DNA from 2 places in the Planococcus sp. APC 3900 genome. Region 1 is predicted to be linked to the other one. Evidence: predicted binding sites of a transcription regulator. Region 1 holds the regulator's gene; the other holds the start of a gene.
What was found. The regulator LexA, encoded in region 1, represses DNA repair genes until DNA is damaged. The targets are predictions, from matches to a motif close to CGAACATATGTTCG.
Positions count from the first base shown of each region.

Region 1 (8,051 bases):
AATAATGGAAATTGAAAACTAATAGAAACTTATTCGTGTGCTAAAGCGACTAATTGGCAATGACCTGGCAGACTGAGATATTAAAAAGTTTTTTTAAAAAAAAAGTTAATATTTGACTATGTTGCTGATTAGTAAAAGAGGAGGAATCATTATGTTCATGATCTTATACGCAATTCTAATTTCTCTCTGGATCACGTCTTTAGTCGCTTTCGGAAAATCATACATCCGTTACCACAAAGATGAGCGTGCTTATGAAGAAAGCCACCGCGTCGATTCTTGATCAGCAGAATGCTTCACGGTTGAGAATTGAGTGATTCTCGTTGATGGTGGAATATCTGTGTGTGTTTCCTGTTAAAGGGATTCCGGCTTCAATTGCTCCTCAAATAATTGGCGAAGCATTTCAACGGAGTTTTTAACAGAAGCAGGCCACGAGATTAAAGAACAGTATGCCGTTTGGAATTTAGTGAACTGGTCGGGTGTGATTCTTACTGTCTTGGAAGAAAGCGTGATAGAAATAGAGCCTAGGCTGATGGAAGTTAACGAGCAGGCTCTCTTCGATGGAATCATTAAAATAAGTGAACTGGAGCAAAGAACCTCGGATTTACTGAACCGTTTCGGAGATATTGAAAGAACCCTGCTGATTCGTCGTACAGACATCTTTACTCTGCTCGAAAATGAATGGATAGGCATGGGCATTGAAGACACCTTGAAACTGGCTAAACGGCCATTAGAATATAAATTATTTAAACAATCAACATTGGAAAAGATACTGAAGAGACCGATAAATGAAATTTTTGTCGATTGGAGCCTCAAAGCCGATAAAGGTTATGCTGTTCTGACTCTGCAGAAAAGTAAACATGAAAACAGTTTCTCCTCGGAGATGCTGTTTTTTATGTGCTGGCAAAGAAAGATTCCAGAGGCAAGCGGATATCTCCTTGTCTTGCTGTTGCTTGAAAATATCCTGATTCTAACTAAACAGGCTTTGTGAAATTTATGATGAAAATATGCAGAGTATGCGAAGAATACCTTTTTTTATAGTTTACAGCCGGCGAATTAAGGTTATAATTAGTTGCAGCCTGAAAAGTTAATAACTCATACTGAATTTTTCTTTCTCTTGAAAGAAGAAGGATTTTGTGGGAGGCGATTAATTTGAGGAAAATCCAAGGACTTTCGAATCTTGTAGAATATTTGGAATCAGTGAATTATCCATTGGCTGCAGAGCAGATTACAGATTTAATGTCGAAAAGAAAGATTCCGCACCGCAAAGCATTCCAAGACACTGTGATCTTTAATTTAGAACACATTGACTGGTGGATTGCTGAGCAGCAGAAACGATGATTAATTGATGAACATGCTTGAGTAAAAGAAATAACCTTGTCGTCCGTTCTGCAAAGAACGAACTGCGAGGTTATTCTTTTTTGGTAACTTTATACACTTTTTTGCGTCTACTGTTATAATAGTCTAAAAACGGAGGGGGAATCGGCTATGCGCTTTTTAATGTCTATCATTGTTTTTTTAATCTTCTTTTCGTTTGCAGGCATTGGCACATATGTTATCGGACCCGATTTGTCGACCGACCGGCTGGTTGCCGAGGCGACAGAAGAGCTTCGGAACAACGGGCAAATGGAAAAAGTGGTGGAATATGTTGAAAGTGATCCACAAATGCTTGAATATGTAGAAGAAGCCAAAATTGCAGAGGAAGAGAGTATGCCTTTGCCATTTGAAACAACTGGAGATGCGGCGGGTACAGTCATCAAAAAGGTCGGCATTGCGGATCTGGCTAAAATGAAATCGGGAATTGAAGATGGCACGATGTCAGCAGACGAAGTGATTCAGAAGCTTGAAGAGGATTTGAATGAAGAAGAGCTGCTTGCCCTGAAAGTGATCGTATACAAGGAATTATACAAACAGCAATAATAAAGGATATATGCTAAACTGAGTCACGAAGATAAAGTAAAAGTTTAAAGGAGGCTATTGCATGAAACCGTTTCGCGTAGAGTTTTATTTTGATCAAGGCAATACCATCGTACACAATGTCCAGGCTGTAGATAAAGAATCGGCATTAAGCAAGATTCCTTCCAATGGCACTTATGAAATTTCAGATGAACAAACAGGCAATATTTATCGCATTACTATCAATTTAGTTAAATATATTATCGTCAGCGAACTGTAGAAGATTTTTTCTCGGCAAGCTGCACTTAAGGTGTTGCTTGCGCAACTCCTTTTTTTAAAAGATTTTTTGCATGACAATTCGATTGGGAGGCAAATGAATGGAATTCAGAGGATCGAGTGCTTACGAGGAAAAAGATTTTTTGAAGAACTTTCTGCAAAGAAGAAATCGGGCGGAGAGCCCTAATAACAGCATTGAAAAACCAATAATCTATGGGTTGCTTGGCAACTTTCAAAACCAGGATATACTCGATTTAGGATGTGGAGATGCCTTATTCGGAAAAGAACTGTTGGAAGCAGGAGCGCATTATTATCATGGTGTAGAAGGGTCTGAAGAAATGATCGGCTTAGCGGCTGCAAATTTGGAGGGTGTCAATGCCGATCTGACATTGGCAATTATGGAGTCATTTGTCTTTCCTGAAAATACCTATGACATCGTCTCCTCTCGATTAGCCATCCATTATTTACCGGAAGTGGACGAACTATTCCGAAATGTATATGAATCCTTAAAAGCTGAGGGGAAATTTGTATTTAGTGTGCAGCATCCACTGACGACCTCATCTTTTTCAAGTAAAATGTCAGGAGAAAAAAGAAGCAATTGGCTGGTGGACGATTACTTTAAAGAAGGGGAACGGCACGAACCGTGGATCGATAAAATTGTCGTCAAGCATCACCGGACCATTGAAAGCTATTTTACTTCTTTGACAAAGGCGGGATTTAGCGTAACGAATGTTCGGGAAGGGAAGCCCGAACGTCAATATTTCAGTTCTGATGAAGAGTATAGTAGGAGAATGAGAATTCCTGTAATTTTAGCTTTCAGCTGTCATAAACGCTAAATCGAAATTGTTTACATAATAAAAATATCCATTAAAAAAAACCAGGGATTTCCCCGGTTTTTTTTTAATGGATTTGGCGGTAAACGCCTACAACTTTACCAAGAATCGATACTTGGTCTACAATGATCGGATCCATTGATGAATTTTCAGGCTGAAGACGGAAATAATTTTCTTCTCGGAAGAAGCGTTTGACTGTTGCTTCATCCTCAGTCGTCATTGCGACAACAATGTCCCCATTATCCGCGGTCTGCTGCTGCTTAACCACTACATAATCTCCGTTCAAAATTCCGGCTTCGATCATACTTTCACCCATGATCTCCAGCATGAAGATGTGATCATCTTCAGTGCCATAACTTTGCGGAAGCGGGAAATACTCTTCCACGTTCTCAATTGCTGTAATAGGAACACCGGCAGTTACTTTACCGATCAAAGGAACATGCAATACCGGACTTTTATCGATTAACGCTTCATCAGTGCTTATTACTTCAATGGCTCTCGGCTTGGTGGGATCCCGTCTGATCAAGCCTTTGCTTTCAAGACGTGCTAAATGTCCATGTACAGTCGAACTGGATGCAAGACCGACTGCCTCACCGATTTCGCGTACGGATGGCGGATAGCCTTTCAGCCGAACTTCCTCTTTTATAAATGACAGAATGTCTTCCTGGCGTTTGGATACTTTTTTCAACAGTTTCACCTCATTTGAGTAATTCTACTTGATTTCTACCAATAGTATACCAACTCGGGCATTGAAATGCAAACATAGGTTCGAATTTTATTCTTGACAAAAACACCTGTTCGCATTAATATGAGAACATACATTCCGAACACAAATTCTTAGGAGGCGGTTCAAATGACATTCATTCGACAAAATACTTATCTTATCGCATTTTTCTCATTAATTGTGGTATTTACTTTTTACGCCATACTGTCCCATAATACAAACAGTACATCAATGAGCCAAGTTGAAATAGAAGAAGGCGATACGCTTTGGACTTTAGCTGAATCTTTCAGTGGCGCGACTCCCCATCATGAATGGATAGAGGAGATTATGAAAGAAAACAACCTTTCTACTCCAAAAATCATTGCAGGACAATCCCTTAAGATTCCAAGCGACCAATTGAAATTTGCTCCTGATGAGACCATTAAATTTGCAGGTGATACTGAATGAAGAAAAATGCATTAATTTATTGCCGTGTCAGCACGACCAAAGATACGCAGGAATCCTCCCTTGAGAGACAGGAAGAAGAACTGATGAAATTCGCGTTTGAACAATCTTATAAAGTGGATGGTGTATACACCGATCAGCACAGTGGATACGAGATGGATCGTGACGGTCTGCTTGAAATGCTTAATTGCATTAAGGGAGACAAAATCGATGCCGTTTTTATTCAGGATGAAACGCGTTTGGGCAGAGGGCACGCACGTATTGCTCTTTTGCATGTCATGAAGAAATATGGCGTGGAAGTTTATACCTTATCGGATATGGGGCCAATAGCCCTTAATGATATGGATGACATGGTGCTTGAAATTCTGGCAATCGTTGAAGAATATCAGCGCAAAATACATAATGCCAAAATCAAGCGGGGCATGAAACGCGCTGTGGAAAATGGCTATAAACCGGAAAAAAATCTAAAAGGCAAAGGCAATCCTGATGGGCGTGAACGCTTGGATCTGCCTATCGATCAAATTGTCAGCCTGAAAACTAATGGGCTGACTTTCAGTGAAATTGCTGTAACCTTGCAAGGATTCGGCTACCAAGCGAGCAAGGCGACGGTTCATCGGCGATATAAGGAATACGAAAAGCTGATGAAAGACTAAAACATTGCAGAAACCTTACTTTTTTTGTACCATATGAAAAGAAGAAAGGTGGATGTCTATGTTATCACCAGACAAATTAACTAGAATTAATGAACTATCACGTAAATCGAAAACGACTGGATTATCCAAAGAAGAAGCAAAAGAACAATCTTCTTTGCGCCAGGAATATTTGCAAACGTTCCGTAAAACGATGCGTGGAACAATTGAAAATGTAAAAGTAATTGACCCGAATGGGAACGACGTAACGCCAGAAAAGGTCAAAAATATTCGAGAGAATAAGTATTTGAATTAAATACTTATTCTCTTTTTCATTGTATTCTTTTCTATTGTTGACTAAACTAGAAAGGGATTATATTTTTGTTTGAGAGAGGATGTTACTATGTCAACCCACGCAGATCAACTTGCAGTGACAACAATTCGTACACTTTCCATCGATGCAATCGAAAAAGCAAATTCTGGTCATCCAGGATTGCCAATGGGCGCAGCTCCAATGGCATATACTTTGTGGACTAAGCATATGAACCACAATCCAAAAAATCCGGATTGGTTTAACCGTGACCGTTTTGTGTTATCCGCTGGACATGGTTCCATGCTTCTATACAGTTTGCTTCATTTAAGCGGCTATGGTTTAGAAATGGATGAAATCAAAAACTTCCGTCAATGGGATTCAAAAACACCTGGACATCCCGAATATGGCCACACTACAGGCGTTGAAGCAACGACCGGTCCACTTGGACAGGGAATTGGTATGGCGGTCGGTATGGCAATGGCTGAGCGTCATTTAGCGGCTACTTACAATAAAGAAGGAATGAATATCGTCGATCACAACACTTTCGCTTTATGCGGTGATGGAGATTTGATGGAAGGCGTTGCCGGAGAAGCTATTTCTCTTGCGGGCCACTTGAAATTAAACAAATTGGTTGTTCTATATGATAGCAACGACATTTCGTTGGACGGTCCACTTGGCAAGAGTTTCTCTGAAAATGTTCAAAAACGTTTTGAATCATACGGCTGGAACTATTTGCGCGTAGATGATGGCAATGTATTGGACGACTTATCAGAAAAAATCGCACAAGCCAAAGAATCTTCAGACAAACCGACATTAATCGAAGTCAAAACCGTTATCGGTTACGGAGCTCCGAACAAATCAGGTAAAGCAGATGCACACGGCGCGCCGCTTGGTGAAGATGAAATGAAATTGGTTAAAGAATACTACGAGTGGACTTTCGATCAAGATTTCCATGTGCCGGAGGAAGTATATGAAACTTTCCAACAGGCAACTGAAGAGCTTGGGGCAAAAGCTGAGTCAAAATGGAACGAATTGTATTCACAATACGAATCAGCACATCCGGAATTGGCGGAACAATTGCAGATGGCGATCCGTGGTGATCTTCCAGAGAACTTTGATGCAGAGTTCCCGACATATGAATTCGGTAAGAAACAAGCAACTCGTTCTTCTTCAGGAGATATGATCAATGCAATCGCTAAAACAGTTCCTTCCTTCTTCGGAGGCAGTGCTGACCTTGCTGGATCCAACAAAACGAACATCAAAGGCGCTGGCGATTTTGACGCTGAACATCCTGAAGGACGCAATATCTGGTTTGGTGTGCGTGAATTTGCAATGGGAGCAGCCTTAAACGGTATGGCTCTTCATGGCGGACTTCATGTCTTCGGCGGAACGTTCTTCGTCTTCAGTGATTATGTCCGTCCAGCAATCCGTCTGGCTGCATTAATGGGGCTTCCTGTCACTTATGTCTTCACACATGATAGCGTAGCTGTAGGCGAAGATGGCCCAACACATGAACCGGTTGAACATTTGGCTTCTCTTCGTGCAATGCCGAACTTGAGCGTTGTTCGTCCCGCTGATGCCAACGAAACAAAAGCGGCATGGCGTTTGGCGTTGACGGCGAAAACTACACCGACTTTATTGGTTCTTTCTCGTCAGGACTTGCCAATTTTGGAAAATAGCGCAGAACTTGCAGAAGCTGGCGTGGAGAAGGGTGCATACGTTGTGTCCCCTGCTGAAAATCCACAAGCGCTATTGCTTGCGACTGGATCGGAAGTTAGCTTGGCTGTAGCTGCACAAAAGCAATTGGCTGAAGAAGGAATTGCGGTTTCTGTCGTTTCAATGCCATCATGGGATCGTTTTGAAAAACAGGATAAAGAATACAAGCAATCCGTCATTCCAAGAACTGTCAAGAAACGCCTGGCTATTGAAGTCGGTACTTCATTCGGTTGGGATCGCTATACAGGCGACGAAGGCGATATTCTTGCAATCGACCGTTTCGGTGCAAGTGCACCGGGAGAACGCATCATGGAAGAGTTCGGCTTCACAGCTGACAATGTTGCAAACAAAGTGAAAAACTTAATCAACGAAAACTAATATGGAAGGGCTGTCCCAAAAGATCATGAAAAATGACTTTTAGTGGGCAGCCTCTTTTTTATTTGATGAGCAGTGGAAAAGGTGAAGTTTCACTTTATCCCGCTTTAACGGGCAGTATGGTCTCCTGCTTTGACAAGCAGGAGATCCACTGACCGTAAAAGTCCGATTGGTTCAACTAACAATCAGTAAGGGGGAGAGACCCCTACTGATTGAAGTTTCACTTTATCCCGCTTTAACGGGCAGTATGGTCTCCTGCTTTGACAAGCAGGAGATCCACTGACCGTAAAAGTCCGATTGGTTCAACTAACAATCAGTAAGGGGGAGACCCCTACTGATTGAAGTTTCACTTTATTATTTTCCTCCTTATGGTCACAATTACTTTTTTATAGTATAATCCATTGTGGTGCACTACTTATTTACGCAACACGAAGGAGGTAACAAGAATGGATACATGGATCTGGATCGTAATCGTTATCGTGGCTTTACTCGCAGGTGTTGCACTTGGATTCTTTATCGCACGTCGATATATGATGAAATATTTGCAAGATAACCCACCAATCAATGAAGAAATGCTGCGAATCATGATGATGCAAATGGGACAAAAACCGTCTCAGAAAAAAATCAATCAAATGATGACTCAAATGAATAAAGCGTCAACCAAACCTAGCAAAACTGCTAAAAAATAAAAAGTACTCTTCGGAGTGCTTTTAACAGGGTTTCTAGCCCAACGAAATGTTGAATTATGATTAGATTAGGAAAGAATGATTATGGAACTTCACTACTCATATCGGGTAGACTGAATTTTCCCCTAAGATTTCTTTTTCTATTGGTTTATCCTTCAATCT
Region 1 covers NZ_JASDCT010000015.1:1,197-9,247, forward strand. Annotated here, with positions in the region: gene QMA04_RS17805 (hypothetical protein) at 152-280, shown strand; gene QMA04_RS17810 (hypothetical protein) at 530-988, shown strand; gene QMA04_RS17815 (hypothetical protein) at 1,150-1,338, shown strand; gene QMA04_RS17820 (hypothetical protein) at 1,486-1,917, shown strand; gene QMA04_RS17825 (hypothetical protein) at 1,979-2,173, shown strand; gene QMA04_RS17830 (class I SAM-dependent DNA methyltransferase) at 2,271-3,005, shown strand; gene lexA (transcriptional repressor LexA) at 3,070-3,690, opposite strand; gene yneA (cell division suppressor protein YneA) at 3,856-4,173, shown strand; gene QMA04_RS17845 (YneB family resolvase-like protein) at 4,170-4,823, shown strand; gene QMA04_RS17850 (DUF896 domain-containing protein) at 4,882-5,115, shown strand; gene tkt (transketolase) at 5,203-7,206, shown strand; gene QMA04_RS17860 (YneF family protein) at 7,650-7,892, shown strand.

Region 2 (8,051 bases), on a different contig from region 1:
GATGGTTTCAGGATCCTGACTAGCAGGCCATTTCCTTTGGTTGAAGCTACACGCCCCCGATCGGGCCGGCCACGGAGACTCCTGTGGGACAGCGAAAGCTGAAGACCCCGCAGGAACGCAGTGACGAGGAGACTGAAGCTGAGCCCACGGAACGCGAAGTGGCCGGACCGGTTGGGGTATGCACTGCTATTCATTTTGGAAAGACTTTGTCTATAGTCTGAACCGGAGCAGCTATATCAGCTGCTCCGGTTTTTTTTACTTCCCTTTAAATACGGGTTTCCGTTTTTCGCCGAAAGCAGCCAGGGCTTCGACTCGGTCTTCTGTTGGAATCGTGATTTCATAGGCTTTGCGCTCAATCTGCAAACCTGTCTGCAAATCGGTATTCATGCCATTCTTGATGGCGAATTTTGCTTGTTGGAGAGCGATTGGGCCGTTGGCGAGAATTGAATCGGCAAAAGCACCGGCCACATCAGCCAATTGCTCACGCGTTGCAAGGCGTGTCACCAAACCGTATTCGAGTGCTTCGGCTGATGTCAGGCGGCGGGCAGTCAAAATCAGTTCCATGGCTTTGGCTTCACCGATCAGGCGCGGCAGCCGTTGCGTGCCGCCTGCTCCAGGGATGATTCCCAGGCTGGTTTCCGTCAATCCGAGCAAGGTGTCGTCTGCAGCAATCCGGAAATCACAAGCAAGCGCCAGTTCCATTCCGCCGCCAAAAGCAAAACCGTTCATCATGGCGATGGTGGGCTGGGGCAGATTTTCGATGGTTGAAAACACTTCACCGATTTTAAAAATATTGCGTTTGACGAGGTCATCGGTCATGGTTTTGCGTTCTTTTAAATCCGCTCCCACACTAAATGCCTTTTCGCCAGCGCCAGTAAAGACCACAACGCGGATATCCGGGTTAATGCGGATTGCTTCGGCCACCTGTCCAAGCTCAAGAAGCATATCATAATTGAAGGCATTCATTGCTTCTGGCCGGTTTAATGTAATAAAGGCTAAATTGTTTCGTTGTTCATAATGAATTGTGTCCATTTTCATCCCCCTTGTGTCATTCCATCCGTAAAAAACATACCACTTTTTGGACTATTTCGCCATCTGTCTCTATAATGAATTCCATGGGAGGGACCGCACTTATGAATCAAATTACATTTATCCGCATCTTCCGGATTGTCTGGCTGGCAGTCAAAATCTTTTTGCAGGTGACGTTCTTCCAAAGAAGAAATCGTGGAAATTGGAGCCCGCTGGTTGAAAAAAGATGGAATGACATGATAACCAAGCAAGCGAAAGAGTATAAGAACCTGGCATTAAAACTGGGTGGCTTGATGATCAAACTTGGCCAATTCTTGTCGACGCGCGCTGACATCATGCCGCCGACATTTCTTGCCGAACTGGAAGGGTTGACTGACCGTGTCCCTTCGGTACCACGGAAAAGCATCGTTTCGGTATTGGAGCAGGAGTGGAATACGCCTCATACAAATTACCTGGATCAATTATCGGATTCAGCAGTAGCATCCGCTTCTATTGGGGAAGTGTATAAAGCGGTGTTGAAAAACGGCATGGAAGTAGCCGTTAAAGTCCAACGGCCGGGTACAGACCGCATTTTGCGTGCGGACTTCAAAGCCATCCGCATCGTTATCTGGATGGCCGAAAAATTCACGCCATTCGCGAAGCAAATCGACTTTAAATTACTGTATGTGGAAATGACAGAAACCATCGGCGCTGAATTGAATTTCCTCAAAGAACTTCAAAATGGCCGCGCCTTTGCTGATCGTTTCGATTCGATGGAAGGTGTGCGCATCCCGCTGTATTTCGATGAATTCACGACGCGCCGTGTACTGGTCATGGAATGGATCGAAGGCGCACGCATCACAGATTTAGCCTTTATTGAAAAGAATGAACTGGATCGCCATGAAATTTCCGAGCGGCTATTTATTTTATTCCTGGAGCAGGTATTGTACGGCGGCCAGTTCCATGCGGATCCGCACGGCGGGAATATCCTATTGGAACCGGATGGCGGAATCGTCCTGATCGATTTCGGGATGATCGGCACCATCACACAAAAAGACTCCCAGGCGGTGTTAAGAGCGGCGGAAGGCGTCATTTTTAAGAATTACGATCAAGTGTTGGATTCGCTTGAAGAGCTGCGGTTTCTTTTGCCGCAGGCGGACCGTAAAATTCTAGGAGATGCTATTTCACGGCTCGTCACAGCCTATGAATCCAATGAGCTGTCACAGATGGACAGTTTTGTTGTGGAACGCCTGCTCAACGACATGCAGGAAATCGTTCGGACCCAACCGGTTCAATTGCCCGCGGAATTTGCCTTTTTTGGCAGAGCGGCCTCGATATTCGTCGGCGTTCTTCATGTTTTGGATCCCAATGTGGATCTGTTGGCGCTTGCCCGTCCACGAATCCTGGAATGGGCTTCTTCACAAAAAGAAGGCAAAGGCCTCTTTGGCAAAGAAGATGTCCTTCGTTGGGTGTTGAATGCCACGGGTCCGTTGCGGGTATTGCCGCAGAAAGTCATCAACTATTTGGAAGAGCCTGAACGGATGCGCCATTACCTTGAAAATCGGGACGGCCGGGAACGGGAGCACCGCAGAAATCTGCAATCCCGGATGTTTGCTGGAATATTCACCATTCTATCGTTTTCGGGGATGTCCATTTCAATCTGGTTCTGGAACGAACCTTACCTTTGGGTTTCGTCGGTATTTTTCGTCGGCTCCTTATGGGTGTACCGGTCGATCAAATAAGGTCAACATAATAGTTAAATTTTTTCTAGAGATGCATGAAACAATAAAGAGTTGCCGCCTGCCTTCACATTTAGTGACTGCAGGCGGCAACTCTTTTCAGTTAATTCGCTGATGATCTGGAGCTAGTGGATGGAGCGGAAATACGTCTTGTGAAAAAGCTGGAGAAAGCGAAGGTCCATATGCATAAGGTGGGATATGGAGGCGTTGCGCAGCAAGGGAGTTTTGTATTTACTGAAAGAGAGTGCAATCTTGGAAAGGCAGTCAATCCCGCGGCTGTTCTTTACGTGGAGCAAACGTCCGTTTTGTCACATAAGCCATCGGATGGTTATGGACTCGTTGAGCTTTTTTGAAATACCGGCGGAGGGATCCGGCAAATGAATGCTGGTTTCGCAAAGCGATAGGCGAGACATCCAAATATACGGTTTCACCATTGCTTAAGTAGATAATGCTGCCTTTGCCGCTGCTGTCACTTTCAATGAGGTCAATGGCGTCATAATTGAACCAGACGCATTCCTTATTCTTTGGAGAGTGTGTCGGGAAGAAAATAAGCGGATTGCCATAATACTCACCAATGATGATGGGTGGCTTATGTTTTACGCCGACCGCTTTTTGGGCATAAAGAGTGGCGCTTTCAAGAGAGGCACGGTAGAACCGGCAGGAAGTGGTCACTGTTTTATAAACCGTTTCTTCAACCACAAATTCATTACGGTCTTCGATTACGCGCAGACAGGTGCGATGTCCATCCGTATAGGGTAAAAGGGCATACGTATTTGCGCAGATTGTATAAGAAAGCGGCCTGTGATTCTTTTTGCTCATGAAGAATAACCCCCTAAATTTACTTTACATACCTTATTATAATGAAAAATGGAAATTGCACAATGCACATTAGATTGAAAATAAAATATTTTCTATTTGGTTGGAATTTTCAAATAAATCTTGATTTTTTCTATTTGCTTCATGTATACTAATGAAAAGCATTCGGGGTGAAGAAGAATGGAAAACTATTATTCTTATGCTGATTTCATGAAAGCGATGGCTCAAACAAAAAAAATCACGGAAGCGGAAAAACTGCTGAACGACATCTATTTGGATCTGTTCTTGAAACATGTGCACCGCTCCCAACAAGAAGCACAGCTTATGGCCCTAATCGACGAAGCCCTGGATAACAAAGATCAAAAAGCATTTACTATATATACTGCTCAATTACAGACATTGCAGCATGAAGAAACAGAATAATTGGCTCTTTAAAAAGCCAAGAAAAAGGGAAGCCGGCATTTTACCGGCTTCCCTTTTTTGTTTTTAAAAAATAAGAAATGTCTAAAAGGAAGAGTACAGATACTTTGAACCGATAGACCAATATTTTTGCGGATTCCACCATAAAAAACATACGTTCGCTTTTTGTTAGTGGTTTTTTAGGGCATATGTTAAAGTAGAAGTAACGAAATAACGGAAGGACGTCTTATTATGAAACAGGAATTTAATCTTCAAGCTCCTTATGAACCGGCTGGCGACCAGCCTCAGGCGATTGCTGAATTGACGCAAGGCATCATCAACGGCAAACGTTGCCAGACTTTGCTGGGAGCGACAGGAACAGGTAAGACCTACACAATGTCGAACGTTATCCAGCAGGTGAAAAAGCCGACGCTGGTCATGGCCCACAATAAAACATTGGCAGGTCAGCTCTACAGCGAGTTCAAGGAATTTTTCCCTGATAACGCAGTAGAGTATTTTGTCAGTTATTACGATTATTATCAACCGGAAGCTTATGTTCCTCAGTCGGATACGTTCATTGAAAAAGATGCCAGCATCAATGACGAAATCGACAAGCTTCGCCATTCTGCGACCAGTTCTTTATTTGAGCGGGACGATGTCATCGTTATTGCATCGGTCTCTTGCATCTACGGCCTTGGTTCGCCGAAGGAATACCGTGAGTTGGTTGTTTCTTTGCGTAAAGGGATGGAAATCGAACGCAACCAGTTGTTGCGGAAGTTAGTGGATGTTCAATACGAACGCAATGATATTAATTTTATTCGCGGAACTTTCCGTGTACGTGGAGATGTCGTTGAGATTTTCCCGGCATCACGCGACGAGAGATGTTTGCGTGTCGAGTTTTTCGGTGATGAAATTGACCGCATTCGTGAAGTCGACGCATTGACTGGTGAAATTATCGGAGAACGCGATCATGTAGCCATTTTTCCGGCATCCCACTTCGTAACACGTGAAGATAAAATGGTCAAAGCGATTGCAAACATAGAAGAAGAGTTGGAAGCACGCTTGAAGGAAATGCGCGCCGAAGACAAATTGTTGGAAGCGCAGCGCCTTGAACAGCGGACGCGCTATGATCTGGAAATGATGCGCGAGATGGGCTTCTGCTCCGGCATTGAAAACTATTCCCGGCATTTGACGCTTCGTCCACCAGGCGCACAGCCTTACACATTGATTGATTATTTCCCGGAGGACTTTCTATTGGTTGTGGATGAGAGCCACGTAACGCTGCCACAAGTACGGGGGATGTTTAATGGTGACCAAGCACGGAAAAAAGTTTTGGTTGATTACGGCTTCCGTCTGCCTTCAGCGATGGACAACCGCCCGTTGACGTTTGATGAATTCGAAAAGCATATCAGCCAAGCGGTTTTTGTGTCGGCGACACCAGGGCCCTACGAAATGGAACATACACCCGAAATGGTGGAGCAGATTATCCGGCCGACCGGATTGCTTGACCCGACCATCGAAATCCGTCCGATCGAAGGGCAGATAGATGACTTGATGTATGAAATTCGGCAGCGTGCGGAAAACAATGAACGTGTGCTGGTCACCACATTGACCAAAAAAATGTCGGAAGATTTAACGGCCTATTTGAAAGATGCGGGCATCAAAGTCAATTACCTGCATTCTGAGATCAAGACGCTTGAACGGATTGAGATCATAAGGGAGTTGCGGATGGGCGTTTACGATGTGCTCGTCGGGATCAACTTGCTGCGTGAAGGATTGGATATCCCTGAAGTTTCTTTAGTGACCATTCTGGATGCCGATAAAGAAGGTTTCCTTCGCTCGGAGCGCTCTCTTATCCAAACGATGGGCCGGGCAGCGCGAAATGCCAATGGCCACGTTATTATGTACGCAGACAGAGTGACGGATTCAATGCAGAAGGCGATGGATGAAACCACCCGCCGCCGTACAATTCAAGCTGCATACAATGAAAAACACGGCATTAAGCCAGTTACTATACAGAAGAAAATCCGTGATGTCATCCGTGCGACTGTCGCTGCGGAAGAGTCGGAAGAATATGTATCAAAAGCGGTATCAGGTAAAAAACTCAACAAAGAAGATCGCATGAAACTGATTACGCTGCTCGAATCAGAAATGAAAGAAGCGGCAAAAGCGCTTGATTTTGAACGGGCTGCAGAGCTGCGTGATACAGTGCTTGAATTGAAAGCGGAAGGATGATGAAACTTGAAAAATCAGGAAATACGGATACAAGGCGCACGTGCGCACAATTTAAAAAATATAGACGTTGTCATTCCGCGCGATAAACTTGTGGTCATGACCGGGCTTTCGGGCTCAGGCAAATCATCATTAGCATTTGATACGATTTATGCTGAAGGACAACGGCGATATGTAGAATCTTTGTCTTCTTATGCCCGCCAATTCTTAGGACAGATGGATAAGCCGGATGTCGATTTGATCGAAGGCTTGTCACCGGCCATTTCCATCGATCAGAAGACCACCAGCAAGAATCCGCGTTCCACAGTAGCGACGGTAACGGAAATATATGATTACATGCGTTTAATGTATGCACGGATCGGCAAACCGATCTGCCCCAATCATGGCATCGAAATTTCATCTCAAACAATTGAAGAGATGGTCGATCGTTTGGTTGTCTATCCGGATCGTACAAAAATGCAGATTTTGGCACCGATTGTTTCAGGCCGAAAAGGAACGCATGTCAAGCTGCTGGAAGACGTTAAAAAACAAGGCTATGTCCGGGTTCGTGTCAATGGGGAATTGATCGATCTGGATGATGACATCACGCTTGATAAAAATAAAAAACATTCGATTGAAGTGGTCATCGACCGCATCGTCATGAAAGAGAACATTGCGCCGCGGCTCAGCGATTCATTGGAATCCGCTTTGCGTTTGGGAGAAGGACGGGTACTGATTGATGTTATGGGAGAGGAAGAATTGCTTTTCAGCGAACATCATGCCTGCCCGATCTGTGGATTCTCAATCGGTGAATTGGAACCGAAAATGTTTTCATTCAACTCGCCTTTCGGAGCCTGTCCTGAATGTGACGGCCTCGGCATGAAGCTGGAAGTTGACCCCGAACTGGTCATCCCTGATTGGAGCGTATCTTTGAATAAAGGTGCGATCGTGCCTTGGCAGCCGACCAGTTCCCAATATTATCCGCAGTTGCTGCAAGCAATTTGCAAGCATTATAAGATTGACATGGATGTTCCTGTGAGTGAACTGCCGGAAGAACATATCAACGTGATTATGCGGGGCTCTGGAAACGATAAAATCCGTTTCCGTTATGAAAACGATTATGGACAGATCCGGGATAACCACATTCATTTTGAAGGCGTGCTATCCAACGTCGATCGCCGTTACCGGGAAACGTCCTCAGATTATATCCGTGATCAAATGGAGAAATACATGGGAGAACAACCATGTACAGTTTGTGAAGGCTACCGTTTGAAGCCGGAAACCTTGGCTGTTAAAGTCAATGACGTACACATCGGTAAAGTAACCGAGTTTTCGATTATTGAAGCCAATGAATTTTTTGATGGATTGGTCCTGTCGGAAAAAGACGCTCAAATCGCCAAATTGATCATTCGGGAAATTCAGGAGCGTATTGGATTCTTGATTAATGTCGGGTTGGATTACCTGACCTTGAACCGGGCATCAGGCACTTTGTCTGGAGGGGAAGCTCAGCGAATCCGCTTAGCGACGCAAATCGGTTCAAGGCTCACAGGCGTTCTATACATTTTGGATGAACCATCGATCGGCCTGCACCAGCGCGATAATGACCGGCTGATCGAAACCTTGAAAAGCATGCGGGACATCGGCAATACATTAATTGTCGTCGAGCATGATGAAGATACCATGCTGGCGGCGGACTACCTGATTGATGTCGGACCTGGAGCAGGGGTCCACGGTGGCGAGATCATTGCTGCGGGAACACCTGAAAAGGTCATGAAAAACAAAAAGTCCTTGACGGGCCAATATTTAAGCGGCAAGAAATTTATTCCATTGCCGGCTGAAAGAAGAGTGCCAAACGACCGTAAAATTACGATACGCGGC
Region 2 covers NZ_JASDCT010000007.1:74,411-82,461, forward strand. Annotated here, with positions in the region: gene QMA04_RS14315 (enoyl-CoA hydratase-related protein) at 256-1,032, opposite strand; gene QMA04_RS14320 (ABC1 kinase family protein) at 1,134-2,750, shown strand; gene QMA04_RS14325 (competence protein ComK) at 3,012-3,566, opposite strand; gene QMA04_RS14330 (IDEAL domain-containing protein) at 3,744-3,986, shown strand; gene uvrB (excinuclease ABC subunit UvrB) at 4,215-6,197, shown strand; gene uvrA (excinuclease ABC subunit UvrA) at 6,204-8,051, shown strand, end outside.
Region 2: the regulator LexA is predicted to act here: its motif matches at 4,131-4,144, upstream of uvrB (excinuclease ABC subunit UvrB).